3 regions of the Anaerobacillus sp. QJM3NY_32 genome follow, and region 2 is predicted to be linked to each of the others. Evidence: a T-box and tRNA genes for the amino acid it is inferred to sense, from the RefSeq annotation. Region 2 holds a T-box; the other regions hold tRNA genes.
What was found. A T-box is a leader RNA that pairs with one kind of tRNA and senses whether it is charged. The one in region 2 lies ahead of thrS (threonine--tRNA ligase), so its partner is inferred to be a tRNA-Thr.
Positions count from the first base shown of each region.

Region 1: it has a tRNA-Thr gene. The T-box ahead of thrS (threonine--tRNA ligase) is inferred to sense a tRNA for this amino acid. The anticodon was not compared.
Region 3: it has a tRNA-Thr gene. The T-box ahead of thrS (threonine--tRNA ligase) is inferred to sense a tRNA for this amino acid. The anticodon was not compared.

Region 1 covers NZ_CM149684.1:2,043,505-2,049,921, reverse strand. Annotated here, with positions in the region: gene AC0VYH_RS10990 (Hsp20/alpha crystallin family protein) at 1-236, shown strand, start outside; gene trxB (thioredoxin-disulfide reductase) at 271-1,212, opposite strand; gene AC0VYH_RS10980 (YuzB family protein) at 1,405-1,641, shown strand; gene AC0VYH_RS10975 (hypothetical protein) at 1,834-2,061, opposite strand; gene AC0VYH_RS10970 (YpjP family protein) at 2,115-2,756, opposite strand; gene AC0VYH_RS10965 (transporter) at 3,083-3,409, opposite strand; tRNA gene AC0VYH_RS10960 (tRNA-Glu) at 3,535-3,609, opposite strand; tRNA gene AC0VYH_RS10955 (tRNA-Gly) at 3,617-3,690, opposite strand; tRNA gene AC0VYH_RS10950 (tRNA-Ser) at 3,696-3,788, opposite strand; tRNA gene AC0VYH_RS10945 (tRNA-Ala) at 3,808-3,883, opposite strand; tRNA gene AC0VYH_RS10940 (tRNA-Arg) at 3,888-3,964, opposite strand; tRNA gene AC0VYH_RS10935 (tRNA-Leu) at 3,973-4,057, opposite strand; tRNA gene AC0VYH_RS10930 (tRNA-Thr) at 4,063-4,138, opposite strand; tRNA gene AC0VYH_RS10925 (tRNA-Val) at 4,168-4,243, opposite strand; gene AC0VYH_RS10920 (hypothetical protein) at 4,441-4,596, opposite strand; gene AC0VYH_RS10915 (NRDE family protein) at 4,725-5,480, opposite strand; gene trhO (oxygen-dependent tRNA uridine(34) hydroxylase TrhO) at 5,539-6,417, opposite strand, start outside.
Region 2 covers NZ_CM149684.1:3,041,923-3,048,339, forward strand. Annotated here, with positions in the region: gene infC (translation initiation factor IF-3) at 1-309, opposite strand, end outside; ribosomal protein L20 leader region at 399-520, opposite strand; gene thrS (threonine--tRNA ligase) at 698-2,635, opposite strand; T-box leader at 2,678-2,893, opposite strand; gene AC0VYH_RS15975 (putative sporulation protein YtxC) at 2,950-3,786, opposite strand; gene dnaI (primosomal protein DnaI) at 3,887-4,819, opposite strand; gene AC0VYH_RS15985 (replication initiation and membrane attachment family protein) at 4,835-6,181, opposite strand; gene nrdR (transcriptional regulator NrdR) at 6,255-6,417, opposite strand, start outside.
Region 3 covers NZ_CM149684.1:169,121-175,537, forward strand. Annotated here, with positions in the region: rRNA gene AC0VYH_RS00940 (23S ribosomal RNA) at 1-1,760, shown strand, start outside; rRNA gene rrf (5S ribosomal RNA) at 2,017-2,133, shown strand; tRNA gene AC0VYH_RS00950 (tRNA-Asn) at 2,144-2,218, shown strand; tRNA gene AC0VYH_RS00955 (tRNA-Thr) at 2,223-2,298, shown strand; tRNA gene AC0VYH_RS00960 (tRNA-Glu) at 2,305-2,379, shown strand; tRNA gene AC0VYH_RS00965 (tRNA-Val) at 2,402-2,477, shown strand; tRNA gene AC0VYH_RS00970 (tRNA-Thr) at 2,555-2,630, shown strand; tRNA gene AC0VYH_RS00975 (tRNA-Tyr) at 2,641-2,725, shown strand; tRNA gene AC0VYH_RS00980 (tRNA-Lys) at 2,730-2,805, shown strand; tRNA gene AC0VYH_RS00985 (tRNA-Gly) at 2,809-2,883, shown strand; tRNA gene AC0VYH_RS00990 (tRNA-Gly) at 2,894-2,967, shown strand; tRNA gene AC0VYH_RS00995 (tRNA-Ala) at 2,971-3,046, shown strand; gene rocF (arginase) at 3,306-4,208, shown strand; gene AC0VYH_RS01005 (aspartyl-phosphate phosphatase Spo0E family protein) at 4,231-4,443, opposite strand; gene sigW (RNA polymerase sigma factor SigW) at 4,660-5,223, shown strand; gene AC0VYH_RS01015 (anti-sigma factor family protein) at 5,240-5,869, shown strand; gene cdaA (diadenylate cyclase CdaA) at 6,111-6,417, shown strand, end outside.

The DNA of each region.
Region 1 (6,417 bases), 1.0 Mb from region 2:
TTGGAGATGGTCTTCGGATTTCCATTGAATCTAAAGAATTTCATGAGTCACGAAACGATAAACAAAAATATTACAAACAAGAACGGTCCTATTCAAGTACTAGTCGCACCATTAAGCTTCCCTTTCACTTTTCCATGAAAAATGTGAAAGGAAAATACGAAAATGGTGTTCTAGAAATTAAAATACCCAAATCTGATCGCATACGTACCGATTCGAATTATATTAACATCGACTAAAAAAGCGCAGGGCCAAGGCCTGCGCTTTTTCTTCTTACATACTCCAGTCTATAAAGGCGTTTCCTTCAAGGAACCGCTCACAATCCATAGCCGCCATACACCCTGTGCCTGCTGCTGTGATCGCTTGACGGTAAGTGAAATCCTGTACATCTCCACATGCAAATACACCAGGGACATTCGTTTTTGTCGTTCCTGGTTCTACTTGAACGTAACCTTTATCATCCATATTAATTTTACCCGCGAGAAAATCAGTGTTTGGACGATGGCCAATCGCAACAAATATGCCATCTGTCTTAACGAACTCCTCTTCTCCCGTATCACTATTCTTTACTTTAATACCGCTCACTTTATTGTTTTCTGCTACAACCTCTAGCGGGGAAGCATTCAGCTTCCAGCTAATTTTATCATTAGAGCGAGCACGCTCCTGCATAATTTTTGATGCGCGAAGTTCTTTCCTCCTGTGAAGAACAGTAACTTCTGAAGCGAATTTCGTTAAGAAAGTCGCTTCTTCCATAGCTGAGTCTCCTCCACCAATCACAACGATTTTTTTACCACGGAAGAAAAAGCCGTCACACGTTGCACATGTACTCACACCTCGACCCATATTCTCTGATTCTCCTGGTATACCTAGAAGCTTTGCTGAAGCACCAGTCGAAATCAAAACAGACTCCGCCATAATATCCCCGAGAGTATCTGTTTTTAATTTAAAGGGACGCTCATTAAAATCAATATCCTTCACCCATCCTCGCTCAATTGTAGCGCCGAACCTAAGCGCCTGCTTCTTCATATTTTCCATCAATTCTGGACCGAGAACGCCATCTGGAAAACCGGGAAAGTTCTCAACATCTGTTGTTAACGTAAGCTGACCACCAGGTTCCGGTCCCTCAATGACGAGCGGCTCCATATTAGCCCTCGCAAGATAAATGGCTGCTGTTAAACCCGCTGGTCCTGTTCCTACAATAACTGCTTTATGCATAATGACCCTCCTCTATCGACTTCATTATGTTATTTTTCCTAATTATATAGAAATAAACCCTTCTCTTACAAATTATATGGGTATCCATCAATTTGTTTCTTGATCTTATGCAAATGGTTGTTCATTTTCACACCTTCTTGATAGAATAGAAACAGTCTTGTAATAGTAAGGAAAACCCGAGGTGAATAAAAGATGAATCCAATAGTTGAATTCTGCATGAGCAATCTTTCGAGCGGTTCACATAAAGCAATGGAAAAACTAGAAAAAGATACAGATCTTGATGTGCTCGAATATTCTTGTCTTGGTCACTGCACACTTTGTAGCCAGGATATTTACTGTCTCGTTAACGGCGAGCGCGTTACTGCCGAAACGCCCGATGAGCTAGTTGATAACGTCTACCAGTTCATCGAAGAAAATCCGATGTTTTAACCGAATTTGGACATACTAATAAGTGAATCCAATTAGAGGAGGAGCTTACATGAAAAATCGAAACGCGTATGATCCGAAAGCCGGTGTGCAAGGTGAAAAAGAAGGCGAAGACGCTCTTCTTATGAATAAAAAAAGAGGCCCGCAAAATGCGCGCCCTAAAAAAAAGTAAAAGCCGCTTTATGCGGCTTTTTATTATGCTATGCGAAACCGAAAAGTAAACCAGAAGTCTTCATTGAGTGAGGTGCCGGTAGCAATAATATGCTGCTCTCCTTCATCATCAAGCGTAATCCAGCTATGATGCTCATCTTTATAAACTGGATAGAAATGACCTTCCTTAAATAATTTACGATTCAATACACTTTCTGAGCCGGTTAAAGGCTCTTCTTCGAAAACATCTCTAATACATTGTACAAGTTCCATCTATGTTGTGATCCTCCCTTAATCTCCAACCAAAAACACCCCGCGCACCTCTCTTACGAGAGCCACTTAGGCGGAGTGTTTTTATCCCAATAAATCTTACCTACTTCATAATGTTCTTCAAAATCATCATTCGCTGCATGGTAATGAAAATTAAACCAATAGCCATCTTGTGGGGGATGATCTCTTCTCACATGAAAACGCAATAAGTCTTCCCCACTCTGTTCATTATATACATGAAGAATACGTTCTCCGTATCCACCAGAAGGGTTGTCCGTCAAACGAAGTGACCTTAATGTATCCTCATCCAGATTTTGCACTGAGGTAGCGATCGCTTCTGTCATTTTAGGTACAATTGCATCTCGATACTCGTTACCGACTCGAGTTGAGATCGTTTCACCGAATTTTGTTAGCCCGAGTTGCTCGGATTGATTGCTTGCATAGCTTACAAAATGCGTCAGGAGTTCAGAAGAAGAAGCGTCCTGAGCTATGATGGGCCAATCATACTGATCAACAAGAGGCTCTATCGCCTTATCAGGCTCGTCCCTCGGCTCAATAAGAAGATGGTTTTCTTCTTGATAATTTTCTGATGACTCTGTTTTGTCATCTGCTAGATATCCAGTAGGAACCACAGTTCCAAGTGTAATAACAGCAACAAATGCTACAAATAACTTTCTCATCCAAAGAGGGAATTTCATTATGTGCACCTGACTTTCGAAGATCAATAGTTAGTATTATTCTCGCATGATCTTCTCAAAAAAGCCAGAAGTTTAGACGATTTTTCATTAATTTTCATTTGGCTATGGTAACGAAGCTTTTCATTCAAAAAGGCTCTTTTTTAAAAGATTGTTGCTTTCGAAACAATTGTTGAATTAAACACTAAACTTAGCTGATTGGAGCGGAAGGATGCTAACCGCCTGCCCCGCGAAAAACGAGCATCCCTGAGCGAAAATTCACCCACTATAGCAACAATGTCTACGAAAGAGCCTTTAAAAAAGAGCGCTTCATGTAAGCGCTCCATCTATTAACAAGTAAACATATCAATTCTTCTCAAACTTATGCCTGTATACACCCACCTTCTACCGGTCCAGCGAAACCCTGAAACAGAAGTACGCCCTACATAAACTGGCCAAAACCAAAATGAATTGCCGCCTCTCATCCAAATATAAGTAAACCGATACATACACCTTCTAATGGATCCCGGATCTACAGCAAATGTTCCAGCTTGTGCTGACTGTGGTCTAGGAGGCGGTGATGCTGGTGGGCTCGATGTTGGAGCTACGGGTTGCTGACGGTAGGCATCTGTGTTGTCATAATGATAAGCAATGTGCTCATGTTCTTCATAATACATTCGGTCCATCCCCTCTCTTATACAGTCACTGTATGCTGTATTCTGATGAGACGTACCGAATTGAAAACAACAAAAAAAGCATCTCTTTGAGTATGCTTGAGTCAAAAAGTCTATGGAAATTTAGTTGGTGACCCGTACGGGAATCGAACCCGTGATACCGCCGTGAAAGGGCGGTGTCTTAACCGCTTGACCAACGGGCCAAAAAAATGGAGCGGGTGATGGGGATCGAACCCACGACATCAGCTTGGAAGGCTGAGGTTTTACCACTAAACTACACCCGCAAAGATGGAGGAGGAAGAGGGATTCGAACCCCCGCGGGCGACTAAGCCCCTGTCGGTTTTCAAGACCGATCCCTTCAGCCAGACTTGGGTATTCCTCCAAAAACATGAAAATATATATGGTGGAGCCTAGCGGGATCGAACCGCTGACCTCCTGCGTGCAAGGCAGGCGCTCTCCCAGCTGAGCTAAGGCCCCAATATGGTGCGCCCGAGAGAAGTCGAATCCCTAACCTTCTGATCCGTAGTCAGACGCTCTATCCAATTGAGCTACGGGCGCATATTCTATGGTGCGGGTGAAGGGACTTGAACCCCCACGTCGTAAGACACTAGATCCTAAGTCTAGCGCGTCTGCCAATTCCGCCACACCCGCATGTGTGGTGCCGGCCAGAGGACTTGAACCCCCAACCTACTGATTACAAGTCAGTTGCTCTACCAATTGAGCTAGGCCGGCATAATTTAATGAAAGTCATCAAAAATAAATGGTGGAGGATGACGGGCTCGAACCGCCGACCCTCTGCTTGTAAGGCAGATGCTCTCCCAGCTGAGCTAATCCTCCATTAAACAGCGACTTCATTATTATACAATAACTTCTTTTGCCTCGTCAACACTTTTTTTAATGTGTTTTTTCAAGGACAAGACCTATCTTATCACCGACCCCAAAAAAACACAACCCTTTTTCACAAAAAAATTATTCCCCATAGTTAAGCACTCCATTTTTGACATAGAAAAAAAGCAGGGAGCGCTCTCCCCTGCTTATACTGGCGTTTGAATAAGTGGTTTTTTCTTTTTATTTTGGCGGAGTATTGGTCTTTTTTTAGTCACCATTTCAGAATCATATTTTCGGTACTCTTTCATGTCGGTTGATTCCCGCAAAAGCTGATCTTCAACATAGTGACGCTTTCTTTTCAAAAAAACCCCTCCTCATAAGTAATAATTCTCAATACCCTATTTTTCTGTTGTTAAACCCGAATCTTTTTCACCATCGATCTATCGGCAAAAGTTACAGGTAACACATAATTTATTCACTTAGAGCGCAATTATGCTTCATCCAGATTAAATTGGTAATAATTTTCCTGATCTTCTCCTGACCTCTCAACAAAAGTAACTTCTCCATTTTGTGAAACCATAATAACAGTTTGCGCCCTCGTTCCGTAATGATCCGACTTAATAAAAACGGGTGAAAGCATCCTTTCCCATTCAATCGGCACGCCTGTCTGTGGTAATAAATAATCAGGTGCAGGCTCAGCATGAGAAAGCATTTCAAAAAGACGATTTTGATCGAGGTTCTTTTCTGCACTTAAATAGTGTTTCAATTCTTCTTTAAGCTGCTCAACCTTTGGCCAGCTCGTATTCAGTAAGTGATTACTTACAGCGTGAACACCGTTCTCTAGTTTTGAAATTTGATCCTGCCGGTTTGAATAATAATAAAGGCTCTTAAAATCTCCTATGATTAAATTAAATCCATTGTACTGATCTTTCTTTTGTCGAACCATTTCTAGGTATGATAATGGGGATTGATGATCACGTAAGTAATCGGCCGTTAGATCACCCCTTGATAGACTTTTAGGCTGCTCATTCGCTTCTCGATAATTCGTAAGGGCTGCAATTCTTCCGTTTGTTGTAACCCCTAGCCATGTTCCCATAGCCTTTAAATCACGCCCCGCAAGTAGTTCTGGTACATCTTCCCAATAGTTCGCAGGTTTTGTTGGACGCTCGTAGAATTCATCTCGGTTGGCTACGAGTATAAATGGGTATGTAGGATGAACATTTTGAGCTACAGCAATTAAGCACATCTTAACGCGCCTCCTCTCTCGTTTCACTGTAAGAAAAAACGCAGCGTTAGCCGCTGCGTTACGATTGGATCATACGAACTTCTTCTTCACATGCAGAAGAACAATAATGGTTATACTCCTCTTTGCAAGAATCACAGACGATGTGAAGCTTGTCACACTGTACATTAGCACAATTGATATAAGTATCTGCTGGCTCCTCACAATGATAGCATTTCCCTACAACTGTATCTTCATCGGTACGGTTTACATTAACAGCAAGACGATCATCAAATACAAAGCACTTGCCATCAAAATATTTCCCCTGTACCTCCGGGTCTTTACCATACGTTACAATTCCTCCATGAAGCTGTGAAACGTCGGAAAAACCTTTTTTCATTAAGTAACCAGAAAATTTCTCACAGCGAATTCCACCTGTACAATAAGTTAGTACTTTCTTATCTTTTTGGTCCGAAAGATTTTGTTCAATCCAGTCTGGAAGATCACGAAAAGCCTTTATATCAGGACGAATTGCATTGCGAAAATGACCAATATCGTACTCATAATCATTTCTTGCATCGATAACTATTACATCATCATCTTCTAATGCTTCCATAAATTCCTTTGGCTCAAGATAATTCCCGGTTATTTCTTTCGGGTTTACATCTTCCTCAAGCTTTAGTGAAACAATTTCTTCGCGCGGACGTACGTGCATCTTTTTAAAGGCATGACCTTCTGCTTCATCAATTTTGAAAGCCATATCACGAAAGCGTTCATCTGCTTTTAGTTCGTCCATGTAGCGCTCAGTATCCTCAACGGTTCCTGAAACCGTTCCATTAATGCCCTCTTTGCCTACAAGGACTCGACCTTTTAAATTGAGTGATTGACAATACTTAAGATGCTTTCGAGCAAAATAATCCGGATCTTCTATTTCTACATATTGATAATATAACAGCACTTG
Region 2 (6,417 bases):
ACGTGCATTACGAAGCTTCGTATTGAAGTCGTGTTCTTCAATGTTCGGGCTCAAGCGAACTTCTTTAACGGTAATGATCTTTTGTTTCTTACGCGCTTCTTTCTCTTTCTTCTGCTGCTCATAGCGGAACTTTCCGTAGTCCATAATGCGACAAACAGGAGGTTTCGCGTTTGGAGCAACCATTACAAGATCAAGATTTGCATTACGAGCCATATCTAATGCCTCAGTTTTGGATTTCACACCAATTTGGTTTCCGTCTGCACCAACTAGACGTACTTCCCGAGCACGAATGCCCTCATTGACGTTCATATCTCTACTAATAATCAGCCACCTCCATGGTTATTGTTCGATGATGATCATCTAACATGATGTCATTAAATGGTTTATATCCGGTTCAAAGCATAAAAAAAGCGTCGGCGCATACGGCACCCACACATTACACAATTATAAGAACAGTGTACCTGCAAACTACCAGTTACGGCGTCAATCAGGTGAGAAGCGGGCGCTTCTGCTTGCTTTGTTTCCGATATTTAATTACCTAAGACAGTATACCATGCTGACCAAATGTATGTCAAGGTGATAAGATTCGTTCGAAGTGCACTTGATTATCATAACGAATCTTTCCCTTTGTGACAAGTGTTTTTTGTAAATTTCTTTTCTATATTAATAAAAGACCGGCAATTATGCCGGTCTTACATTACTTCTTCTGTTTAATTTCTTCTTCAATTCTAGCTGTGAAATCATTCAATGAAACAGTCTCAGAATCCTGCTGGCTGTAGCGGCGTACGTTAACCGCTTCACCTTCAACCTCTTTATCACCTACTACGAGCATGTAAGGAATTTTCTGCATTTGAGCTTCACGAATTTTGTAACCAATCTTTTCATTGCGTTCGTCAACCTCGACACGAATTCCTGCACGCTGAAGTTTTTTCTGAACGTTCTTTGCATATTCTAAGTGAACTTCTGATACCGGAATAATCTCCGCCTGGATAGGTGAAAGCCAAGTTGGAAATGCTCCTTTGTATTCTTCAATTAAGAATGCTACGAAGCGTTCCATTGTAGAAACAACGCCGCGATGAATAACAACTGGACGATGGTGGTTGCCATCTTCACCAATATAAGATAGATCAAATCGCTCTGGAAGTAGGAAGTCAAGTTGAACAGTCGAAAGAGTTTCCTCTTTACCTAGAGCTGTTTTCACCTGAACATCCAATTTCGGACCATAAAACGCAGCTTCGCCTTCAGCTTCCACATATTCGACGTTTAGGTCATCCATTGCTTCTTTAAGCATTCTTTGTGCTTTTTCCCACATTTCATCATTGTCGATATATTTTTTCTTATCTGCTGGATCGCGATAAGAAAGACGGAATGAGTAGTCACTGATGTTAAAGTCTTTATAAACTTCCTGGATAAGCTCGACAACTTCAATAAATTCTTGCTTGATTTGATCAGGACGACAGAAGATGTGAGCGTCATTTAGCGTCATCGAACGTACGCGCTGAAGACCTGCTAGCGCTCCAGACATTTCATATCGATGCATTGTTCCAAGCTCCGCAACGCGGTATGGAAGACTACGATAGCTTTTCAGATCGTTTTTATAAATCATCATATGATGCGGGCAATTCATTGGACGAAGAACAAGTTCTTCTGTTTCATCCATTTTCATCGGAGGGTACATATCATCCTGATAGTGATCCCAGTGACCACTTGTTTTATATAGATCAACATTTGCAAGGTGAGGTGTATATACATGGTTATACCCAAGACGTTCCTCAAGATCTACAATATATCGTTCAATCGTCCGACGAATAGTCGCCCCTCTTGGCAACCAAATCGGAAGTCCCTGTCCTACCTCTTGGGAAATAGTAAATAGCTTAAGTTCTTTACCGAGTTTGCGGTGATCACGTTCTTTAGCTTCTTCTAAAAGATGAAGGTATTCTTCAACTTGAGATTGCTTTGGAAAAGCTGTTCCATAAATGCGTTGAAGCATCTGGTTTTCGCTATCTCCACGCCAATAAGCGCCTGCAATCGAAAGTAATTTAAAGGCTTTTATCTTACTAGTAGATGGAACGTGTGGTCCACGACAAAGGTCAAAGAATTCACCCTGTTCATAAATTGTCACTTGTTCGTCAGCAGGAATAGCTTCTAATAGCTCTAATTTGAGCTCATCGCCAATCTCTTTAAACATTTTCTCTGCTTCACTGCGACTTACAACGATACGCTTCACTTCAAGATTTTCATTAATGATTTTCTTCATTTCTTTCTCAATCTTAGGCAGGTCCTCAGGCGTAATAGATACAGGGCAGTCAATATCATAGTAGAAACCACTATCAATAACCGGCCCTACTCCTAGTTTTACATCACTGTAGAGGCGTTTAATTGCCTGTGCCATAAGGTGCGCTGTACTATGACGAAGCACTTCAAGACCGTCCTCACTTTCAGGTGTTACAATTTCAATAGAAGCATCTTCTTCAATTTCGCGTCTCAAATCAAAAAGAACACCATTCACTTTTCCTGCAAGAGCCTTTTTCTTTAGGCCCGGGCTGATTGAGCTTGCAATCTCTTCCGTTGTTGTCCCTTTATTAAATTCCTTTACAGAACCGTCAGGAAACGTTATTTTTACCATTTCAGCCATGCTTCTTCACTCCTTTTTTTGCATATAAAAAACACCCATCCCAAAAGGGACGAGTGTTGATCTCGTGGTTCCACCCTGCTTCCCGCATAAGATAATAACCTATACGGCTCAGACTGCTGTAACGTAGCAGAAACGCCACCCCATTTCCAGGGCAGAGTTCAAAGGTGGTAAGTATGCTCGTCTCGCTAGGAAGTTCGCACCAATCCTTCCCTCTCTGAAAGCTAACAACACATCTCATGTCCTTATCGTAACAATTACGTATATGCGTGTATGTAGGTATTATAAGTAGTGTACATATGAAAATCAAGCTTATTTTAAGGATTGCCTGAAAAAAATAGTTTAGACATACGATACGGAAAAAAACTTAACCTTTCTTCAAACACATTTCGGATTGTTTGAACGAGCCCCTCATCGGAATCATCCGTGTAAATACAAACTTCTTCTGGAGCAAGCAGCAGAAGGGGAAATAGAATTTCAGAATCTATCTCATCTATGGTTAGCCCAACAGGAAGATCTTCCAACTTCCCCTCTATACCAGTTAATAGTGACCCATTCATATCAAATAATTGATATGTTTTATCATAAACAAGAACTACTTTTTTCTGAAGAGATTGCCTGGATCGCAATAGAATTCTTAAACCTTCAACGAAGTTTTGATATTCTTGTTCAAGTTTATATTCGTCAATCGCTTCTCCAATCAATTCATTTAGCAAAGCACGATAAGGACCCGTTCGAAATCTTAAAAAAGAATCAAACAAAATGGTTCCACCCTGTTCAATACACGATAATGTTGACTGAAGCAGTACGTCCCTTCGATTAGCATAGCGATGAGCACCTGGATAGTCTTCTTTATCCCCATCTCCAATACTTCGAGCAATGGATGTAATTTCACCAATTTCATCTTTATCTTGATAATAATACGTTGAAGTTAATAGCTGTTCCATCCAACGCTTCTCATAGAAGGTACTCACACAGTTAGCAATGCATTGAGAAATCTGATAACACAGTTTTGTATCATATGGGCCTATCGCAACAGAAAGACTTAACTCTTCTTCATTTACAATGACTGAGTCACCGATTTTAATGAACTTGTTCAATTGATCGAATACAAATTGGAAGTCATCTATATCAGTAAATGTTATCGAAACCAACGCATTCCCTCCTGTCCACTACCTTCTCATTAGAATCTATATGGCAGAATATGCGAAATGATGTATAGAACCAAAAAAAAGCCTTCCGTAATGGAAGACTTTAAACTCGTCTATTTTTACCCTCTAAAAATACAGGCGTGGTAAAGTGCTTAATTCGCTCCATAATCCGCTTAGCTTTCGTTTCTTCAATTCCACTTTTATGGGAATAAGCTAAATGATCTTCAAGCAAAGCATAGTCCAGGTTAGATGAATACAGAGTTGGTAACCCCTCAGTCATACGATATTGTAATAAAGCTCCAAGAATATCATCTCGTACCCAACTTGAGATATTTTCCGCTCCAATATCATCAAGTATCAAGAGCGGTGTTTCTTTTAAATAATCAAGCTTTTCATCAATAGATTGATCTTGAATGGCGCTTTTCATTTGACGGAAGAAATCCGGAGTATAAATAAACTGAGAACGAACCCCTTTTTCTTTCGCCAGCTGGTTTGCAATAGCCCCGAGAATAAACGTTTTCCCTACCCCAAAACCTCCATGAATATAAAGCCCTTTAGTGGTTTCACCAGGAACGAAATCTTCTACATATTGAATCGCCGTCCCAATCGCTTCAATTCTAACAGGATCTTCATCATCCAAATCCGCGAAGGTAGCCTGAAGAATTTCTTTCGGAATATAGTAGCTTTGAATCATCTGATTACGCTTTTTGTTCTTATCATCTTCAATTCTTGTTGGACAACGGTTGTAGCGAATATCAATCACCGAACGATTAATAAATAGCTCAGGCTCGTACCCCTCCATCATATTAATGCAGTTCGAGAGACCAGGGCATCCTTCACATCGCTTTGCTTGTGTTGTATATTCATATAGTCTTGCAAGACTTCTATCAATTATTTTGTCATCGACCTCGTCATGCTCTTCAATAAATGCACGAATATCTTCATCGGCCATAATAGCCTTCTTCATCTCTTGGTACTGTTCCTGGAATTTCTTATTGCCTGGCATCTTGTTAAATGATTCCTGGATTGATTCCATTCTTGTTCACCCCGCTTATTTCTTATATTTACTTAGCATCTTTTTAAGCTGATCCTGTTTCTCAGATCGCTCCTCATGAGACATATCCGGTTCTTTTTGATCTGAAATCCATTCAGGCACTTTGTCTTTTCTAGCGGCAGGTTTCCCACGATTGGAAGAGCCTGTTTTTTTCTTGGCCGGTTGCTGAAGCTCTTTAATGGCAAGGTTCATTGCTTCTCTTACTGTCTTTACCCTTGCCCTTGCCCAGTGACTCGCAAACTTTTCTACATAATTCTTCGATAACTTCTTATCCTGCGTTTCTAGAATGAAATCAAGTAAGACATTCATAACACCAGGAGTCAGCTTTTGTTCATCCATTATTCGCTCCACAAGCTTCATATCTGCTTCAGAAGGTTTTCCCCCTTCAGCTGCCCGCTGAAGAATATCATATGGCGTCATCTGTTCATATCTCTGCGCCGCTTTCTCTTCTTCTGTCTCAGGTTCTTTCTTATGAAACTCTTGTAAAGAAACAGGTTGACTTCTATATTGGAGAGCAGGCACTTTGCCACGATTTTCAAGCGCGAACCAACTGCTTACTTCCTTGCGCAGTAGATCATCAGAAAGTTCGTCATGGTGAATTGCAGCTTGTTCCACAATCCGGCCCATTTCATATGGTTCAATTTTATACACAAAAGCAAGTCGCTCAATCGTTTTCTTAACAGACTCTGTAAACATTTTCTCAGTGACAATCATATCAGAAATGTGCTGCTTCATCATATCGAAGTCGAATTGCGAAGAAGTAAAAACAAGGCCTTTATTTTCATCACGTTTCTCTATCGTTACTTCCTCTTCTACTTCGCTCATACCAGTCATTTCAGACGGGTGAAGAGAATCGTATACTTCATTAAATGATGCAGTCACGTCACTATACTCAGCTAGATCTGCCTTTTCCACTGTGAAGTGCTTTTTTAGATCATTGTATCGATTACGTCCTAATCGATTGAATAAATAAATATTCAGTACGCCATCATTGAAGAAGCGTTCCGGTGTGAGAGGAGCTTGCAATTCATAAGTAAAATGTCTAGGATCTCCACTGTCTTTTACATATGTTTTCAACAGGCCAATTCCTTCTAATTTACGTCTCTCTTCAAGTACTCTCTTCAAATCCCATCTCATCATAAGTAGCAAATTATGATGAGTCATTGTTGTAACAAAATGATTCTGCTGCTCATGAGCACTCCAGAGAGTCATATAAAGACTGTAGGCCGGAGCCCCGATTAAAGGTTGATATAACAATGTTAGTACTCTTCGATCATACTCGTGCAAAAGTCCGGATGCTTCAATCTGAAGCGTATCAACAGGAAGAAGTTCTTTCCAATGCATATGCTTCACCTTTGTATTCCTCATAATTTTTGAAACCGTACAAAAAAAGAGCTTACGCGAAGCTCCCCCTTTGTTATTCTGCTCTGTTAATTAATTCTTTTAATTCGCGGATAAAGACATTAATATCTTTAAATTGACGATAGACAGAAGCAAATCGAACATAAGCAACTTCATCAACCTTTGCCAGCTGATCCATAACAAGCTCTCCCACAACATCACTACTGATCTCGGAAGCT
Region 3 (6,417 bases), 1.5 Mb from region 2:
AATGTACCGGGGCTAAACGTATCACCGAAGCTGTGGATTGTCTTACGACAATGGTAGGAGAGCGTTCTAAGGGCTGTGAAGTCAGACCGAAAGGACTGGTGGAGCGCTTAGAAGTGAGAATGCCGGTATGAGTAGCGAAAGACAAGTGAGAATCTTGTCCGTCGAAAGCCCAAGGTTTCCTGAGGAAGGCTCGTCCGCTCAGGGTTAGTCGGGACCTAAGCCGAGGCCGAAAGGCGTAGGCGATGGATAACAGGTTGATATTCCTGTACCACCTCCTTTCCGTTTGAACGACGGGGGGACGCAGAAAGATAGGGAGAGCGCGCTACTGGAAATGCGCGTCCAAGCGATTAGGCTGGTGAATAGGCAAATCCGTTCACCATGAAGGCTGAGTCGTGATGGCGAGGGAAATTTAGTACCGAAGTCCTTGATTCTACGCTGCCAAGAAAAGCCTCTAGTGAGGAAAAAGGTGCCCGTACCGCAAACCGACACAGGTAGGCGAGGAGAGAATCCTAAGACGATCGGGAGAACTCTCGTTAAGGAACTCGGCAAAATGACCCCGTAACTTCGGGAGAAGGGGTGCTTCCTCGGGTTTATAGCCCAGGGGAGCCGCAGTGAAAAGATCCAAGCGACTGTTTAGCAAAAACACAGGTCTCTGCAAAGCCGTAAGGCGAAGTATAGGGGCTGACACCTGCCCGGTGCTGGAAGGTTAAGAGGAGGGGTTATCCCTTACGGGAGAAGCTCTGAATCGAAGCCCCAGTAAACGGCGGCCGTAACTATAACGGTCCTAAGGTAGCGAAATTCCTTGTCGGGTAAGTTCCGACCCGCACGAAAGGTGCAACGACTTGGATACTGTCTCAACGAGAGACCCGGTGAAATTATAGTACCTGTGAAGATGCAGGTTACCCGCGACAGGACGGAAAGACCCCATGGAGCTTTACTGTAGCCTGATATTGGATTTTGGTACAGCTTGTACAGGATAGGTAGGAGCCATAGAAGTCGGACCGCCAGGTTCGATGGAGGCGTCGGTGGGATACTACCCTGGCTGTACTGACATTCTAACCCAGCACCGTGATCCGGTGCGGAGACAGTGTCAGGTGGGCAGTTTGACTGGGGCGGTCGCCTCCTAAAGTGTAACGGAGGCGCCCAAAGGTTCCCTCAGAATGGTTGGAAATCATTCGCAGAGTGTAAAGGCACAAGGGAGCTTGACTGCGAGACCTACAAGTCGAGCAGGGACGAAAGTCGGGCTTAGTGATCCGGTGGTTCCGCATGGAAGGGCCATCGCTCAACGGATAAAAGCTACCCTGGGGATAACAGGCTTATCTCCCCCAAGAGTCCACATCGACGGGGAGGTTTGGCACCTCGATGTCGGCTCATCGCATCCTGGGGCTGAAGTAGGTCCCAAGGGTTGGGCTGTTCGCCCATTAAAGCGGTACGCGAGCTGGGTTCAGAACGTCGTGAGACAGTTCGGTCCCTATCCGTCGCGGGCGCAGGAAATTTGAGAGGAGCTGTCCTTAGTACGAGAGGACCGGGATGGACACACCGCTGGTGTACCAGTTGTTCCGCCAGGAGCATAGCTGGGTAGCTACGTGTGGAAGGGATAAGTGCTGAAAGCATCTAAGCATGAAGCCCCCCTCGAGATGAGATTTCCCACAGCATGAAGCTGGTAAGATCCCTTAGAGATGATGAGGTAGATAGGTTCGGGGTGGAAGCGTGGCAACACGTGGAGCTGACGAATACTAATCGATCGAGGGCTTAACCTAAAAACGAAAAGTAAAGCAGGCTTGGTCACTTTCGTAGACCATTGGAGCTCTTGAACGTAAGGCGCTTTTCGCCTGAAGTGAAAGAGTGAAATGGGCAAGAATGTAGCCTGCGGAACTAGACATTGTTATTGGAAAACGTTGTGCGTGCTATCTAGTTTTCAAGGAATGAAAATTTTTCTTGATCTTTATAAAGAAATATAGTAAGATATATCTTGTCCTTGGTTAAACACTTTCTAGTGGAACAACCTTTGATTAGTCTGGTAATGATGGCGAAGAGGCCACACCCGTTCCCATGCCGAACACGGAAGTTAAGCTCTTCAGCGCCGATGGTAGTTGGGGGATCTCCCCCTGCAAGAGTAGGACGTTGCCAGGCTGACCAATATTCCACAGTAGCTCAGTGGTAGAGCAATCGGCTGTTAACCGATCGGTCGTAGGTTCGAATCCTACCTGTGGAGCCATTATGCTTCCATAGCTCAGCAGGTAGAGCACTTCCATGGTAAGGAAGGGGTCATCGGTTCGAATCCGGTTGGAAGCTCCAGGACATGGCCCGTTGGTCAAGCGGTTAAGACACCGCCCTTTCACGGCGGTAACACGGGTTCGAATCCCGTACGGGTCACCAATTTAATTTATCTATACTCTGTGGAGGATTAGCTCAGCTGGGAGAGCATCTGCCTTACAAGCAGAGGGTCGGCGGTTCGAGCCCGTCATCCTCCACCATTTTTCTTAATAATTGCTTTACCTTCAGGAGTACTCAGTAGAGTGCACTCTTTTTTATTTGTTAATACTATATATTTGCCGGCCTAGCTCAATTGGTAGAGCAACTGATTTGTAATCAGTAGGTTGGGGGTTCAAGTCCTCTGGCCGGCACCATTTTTCCAGTGGAGGGGTAGCGAAGTGGCTAAACGCGGCGGACTGTAAATCCGCTCCCTCAGGGTTCGGCGGTTCGAATCCGTCCCCCTCCACCAGTAAGAGCCATTAGCTCAGTTGGTAGAGCATCTGACTTTTAATCAGAGGGTCGAAGGTTCGAGTCCTTCATGGCTCACCATATGCGGAAGTAGTTCAGTGGTAGAACATCACCTTGCCAAGGTGGGGGTCGCGGGTTCGAATCCCGTCTTCCGCTCCAAACTTTATATGCGGGTGTAGTTTAGTGGTAAAACCTCAGCCTTCCAAGCTGATGTCGTGGGTTCGATCCCCATCACCCGCTCCAAATGGGGCCTTAGCTCAGCTGGGAGAGCGCCTGCCTTGCACGCAGGAGGTCAGCGGTTCGATCCCGCTAGGCTCCACCATTTTCCTTAAACAATGTTTAGGGTTTTTTTTATGTCATAAAATCATTTTGAAGTAGGAAACTTTTCTATTTCTAATGCGCCTTGCAGATGATATATGATTCAGATCCTCCACGGCCAGGCTACTGTTCCTTATATTTATCCGTAAAGAACATCAATTTACGTAATTGTATGAATATTTATTCGTATTTTATGTCAGGTTGAGTCATTTACTGGAATATGGGTAGAATAGAGCTAGACTAGGATACGAGGAGGCTACATAATGAATAATAAACTTTCGATTATAGGAGTACCAATGGATCTTGGCCAAATGAGACGCGGGGTAGACATGGGTCCAAGTGCGATCAGATATGCTGGAATTGTAGAACGGTTATCAAATTTGAATTACGATATTGAAGATCTTGGGGATATTGAAATAGGAAGGCCAGAAAAGCGTCCAGAAGAACAGGATCATCAACTTAAAAATTTGAAAGAAGTTGCTGATGCTAGCGAAAAGCTTTCAAATGTTGTAAATGAAGTGATTAATCGAAAGCGCTTTCCACTAGTGTTTGGTGGAGATCATAGTATTGCTATTGGCACTCTTGCCGGTGTAGCACGTAATTATGAAAATTTAGGCGTTATTTGGTACGATGCGCATGGTGATTTAAATAACTCCGAAACGTCACCATCAGGAAATATTCATGGAATGCCACTTGCAGTTAGTCTTGGTATTGGTGATGAGTCTTTAACTAGCATTTCAGGATATTCACCTAAAATTAAACCAGAAAACATTGTGATTATCGGAGCTCGTTCTCTTGATGATGGTGAGCGTAAACTGATTAAAGAAAAAGGTATTAAAGTATATACGATGCATGAAGTTGACCGTATGGGTATGACGCAAGTAATGGAAGAGGCTATCGAGTATGTATCGAAAGACACTGATGGGGTGCATTTAAGTCTTGACCTTGATGGACTTGATCCGCACGATGCTCCTGGAGTAGGTACACCAGTACTTGGAGGAATTAGCTATCGTGAGAGTCATCTTGCGATGGAAATGCTTGCAGAATCAAACATTTTAACTTCTGCAGAATTCGTTGAAGTGAATCCTATTTTAGACGAGAAAAATAAAACGGCTACTGTTGCCGTCGCTTTAATGGGATCTTTATTTGGGGAAAAATTAAAATAAACACAAAGGCAGCGACTTTATCTTAAGATAAAGCCGCTGTTTTTTTATTTCGACATTGATCATATTCGTTTAATAGATAGTCCAGATAAGTGCTAATTTCAATTATTTCGGAAGAACTAAGTGGTTTGTTCCTTGCTAATAAATTCATTTTATTGCGGGAAGCCTCAATTTCTTGAAGGAGATGATCTTTCTCGCTTTTTATTTGAAAGCTTATTTTTCGATTCAACCTTTCCATGAGCCGAACCACCCTCTCAATAATTTATAGCTTTATACCCTATATATTAAAAAAATAAACTATTTTCACTAGAAAATTATGTATTTTCATTAAAAACAGTAATTCAAACGTGATAGAATAAGGAAAGATTAGAAAATGTTTTTTTAGAAAAAGTGAAACTTTGTTTTTCCTGATACGTAACTATAATAGCCGCAGGAATCAGCGGGGGTTGAAAAAATGGATGCAATCGTAAAAAGAATCGTGTTGAAAGTAAGAAAAGGGGACCATAATGCATTTGGGGAGTTAGTAGAGCTCTATAAAGATCGAGTCTTTGCTTTGACATACCGAATGCTTGGTAACAGGCAGGAAGCTGAGGATGTGGCTCAAGAGGCATTCATTCGTGCTTATACGAACATTGATCGCTATCAGATTGATCGAAAATTCTCTACTTGGTTATATCGTATAGCCACGAACTTATCGATTGATCGTATGCGAAAGAAAAAGCCGGATTATTACCTCGATGCTGAAATTTCGGGAACGGAAGGTCTGACAATGTATTCTCAAGTGTCGACTGATGAACCATTACCTGATGATGAAGTTGTATCGTTAGAGGCACAGGATGGGATACATCAGGCTATTCTAAGTTTGCCAGCTAAGTATCGAAGTGCTATAACTTTAAAGTATATTCAGGAGTTATCGCTAAAGGAAATCAGTGAAATTCTGGATTTACCAGTAGGAACGGTCAAAACCCGAATACATCGGGGTAGAGAAGCGCTTAGAAAGAAGCTTCGAGAGCAGTAAGAAAGGGGGAGAAGCTATGAAATGCCCTGCAGAAATAGTTGCAATTATGCATGATGTACTTGATGAAGAAGCTACAGATCAACAGCGTAAAGAGCTATTTGATCATTTAAAGACATGTCATGATTGCAAAGAGCATTATGAAGAACTGAAGAAAACGGAATCGTTTCTCCTCAGCTCACCTTCTATGAAGGCACCCGATGGTTTTACATCAAAGGTAATGCAACAGCTACCACAGGAGAAACGCACGGTCTGGATGAAACGATGGATGAAATCTCATCCATTCGTAACAGCGGCGATTTTATTCTTAGTATTAATGGCAGGATCTGTTTATTCATCATGGACGAGTGAGGATCAATTATCTGCGCTCTCTGGTAATTTAAGATTTGACCAGGAAACGAATACGGTTATTGTTCCTGAGGGTGAAGTCATTGAAGGAGATCTAACAGTAAAAAACCGTAATCTTGAAATTGAAGGACAGGTTAAAGGTGATGTTCTTGTGATCAATGGAGAACAGTATATGGCCTCTGCTGGACAGGTAACTGGTGAAATCGAAGAGGTGGATCATATTCTTGACTGGACGTGGTTTCAGCTGAAACACCTTTTTCAAGATATAGGTAGTGTATTTACAAATGATGAACAAAAATAAACCGTCCTATAGGGCGGTTTATTTTTGTGAATTATTGCTGTAGTAAAAAAATGATTCTTCTCCCCCGAACTCAACATTTGATCACAGAGTTACTAATTATATGAAATGTCATACTAATTGAGATGTGCTTTTTTTGAAGTTGTCAAAAATATGATATAATTAAAAAGTTACAAATGTATTTTAGCAATGCACTAGAAGTGAACTTCAGGCTAAATACAATACGTTTGGAGGAAGAGCCGTGCTGCCTGTTGGAAATGTAAATGTACTTGATTACATAACTGAGATTATTGATATTTTGCTCGTTACGTATGTGATATATAAAATTATTATGCTTATTCGCGGCACGAAGGCTGTTCAGCTTCTTAAGGGAATTACGGTCATTATTGCCGCATGGTTCTTAAGTAGTTTTTTCGAACTGAACACGCTACATTGGATTCTAGAGCGGGTCGTTCTTTATGGACTACTTGCCATCATTATTATTTTCCAACCTGAGCTTCGAAGAGCACTTGAGCAGTTAGGACGCGGTCGATTGTTTGCTCGCTCCGCTG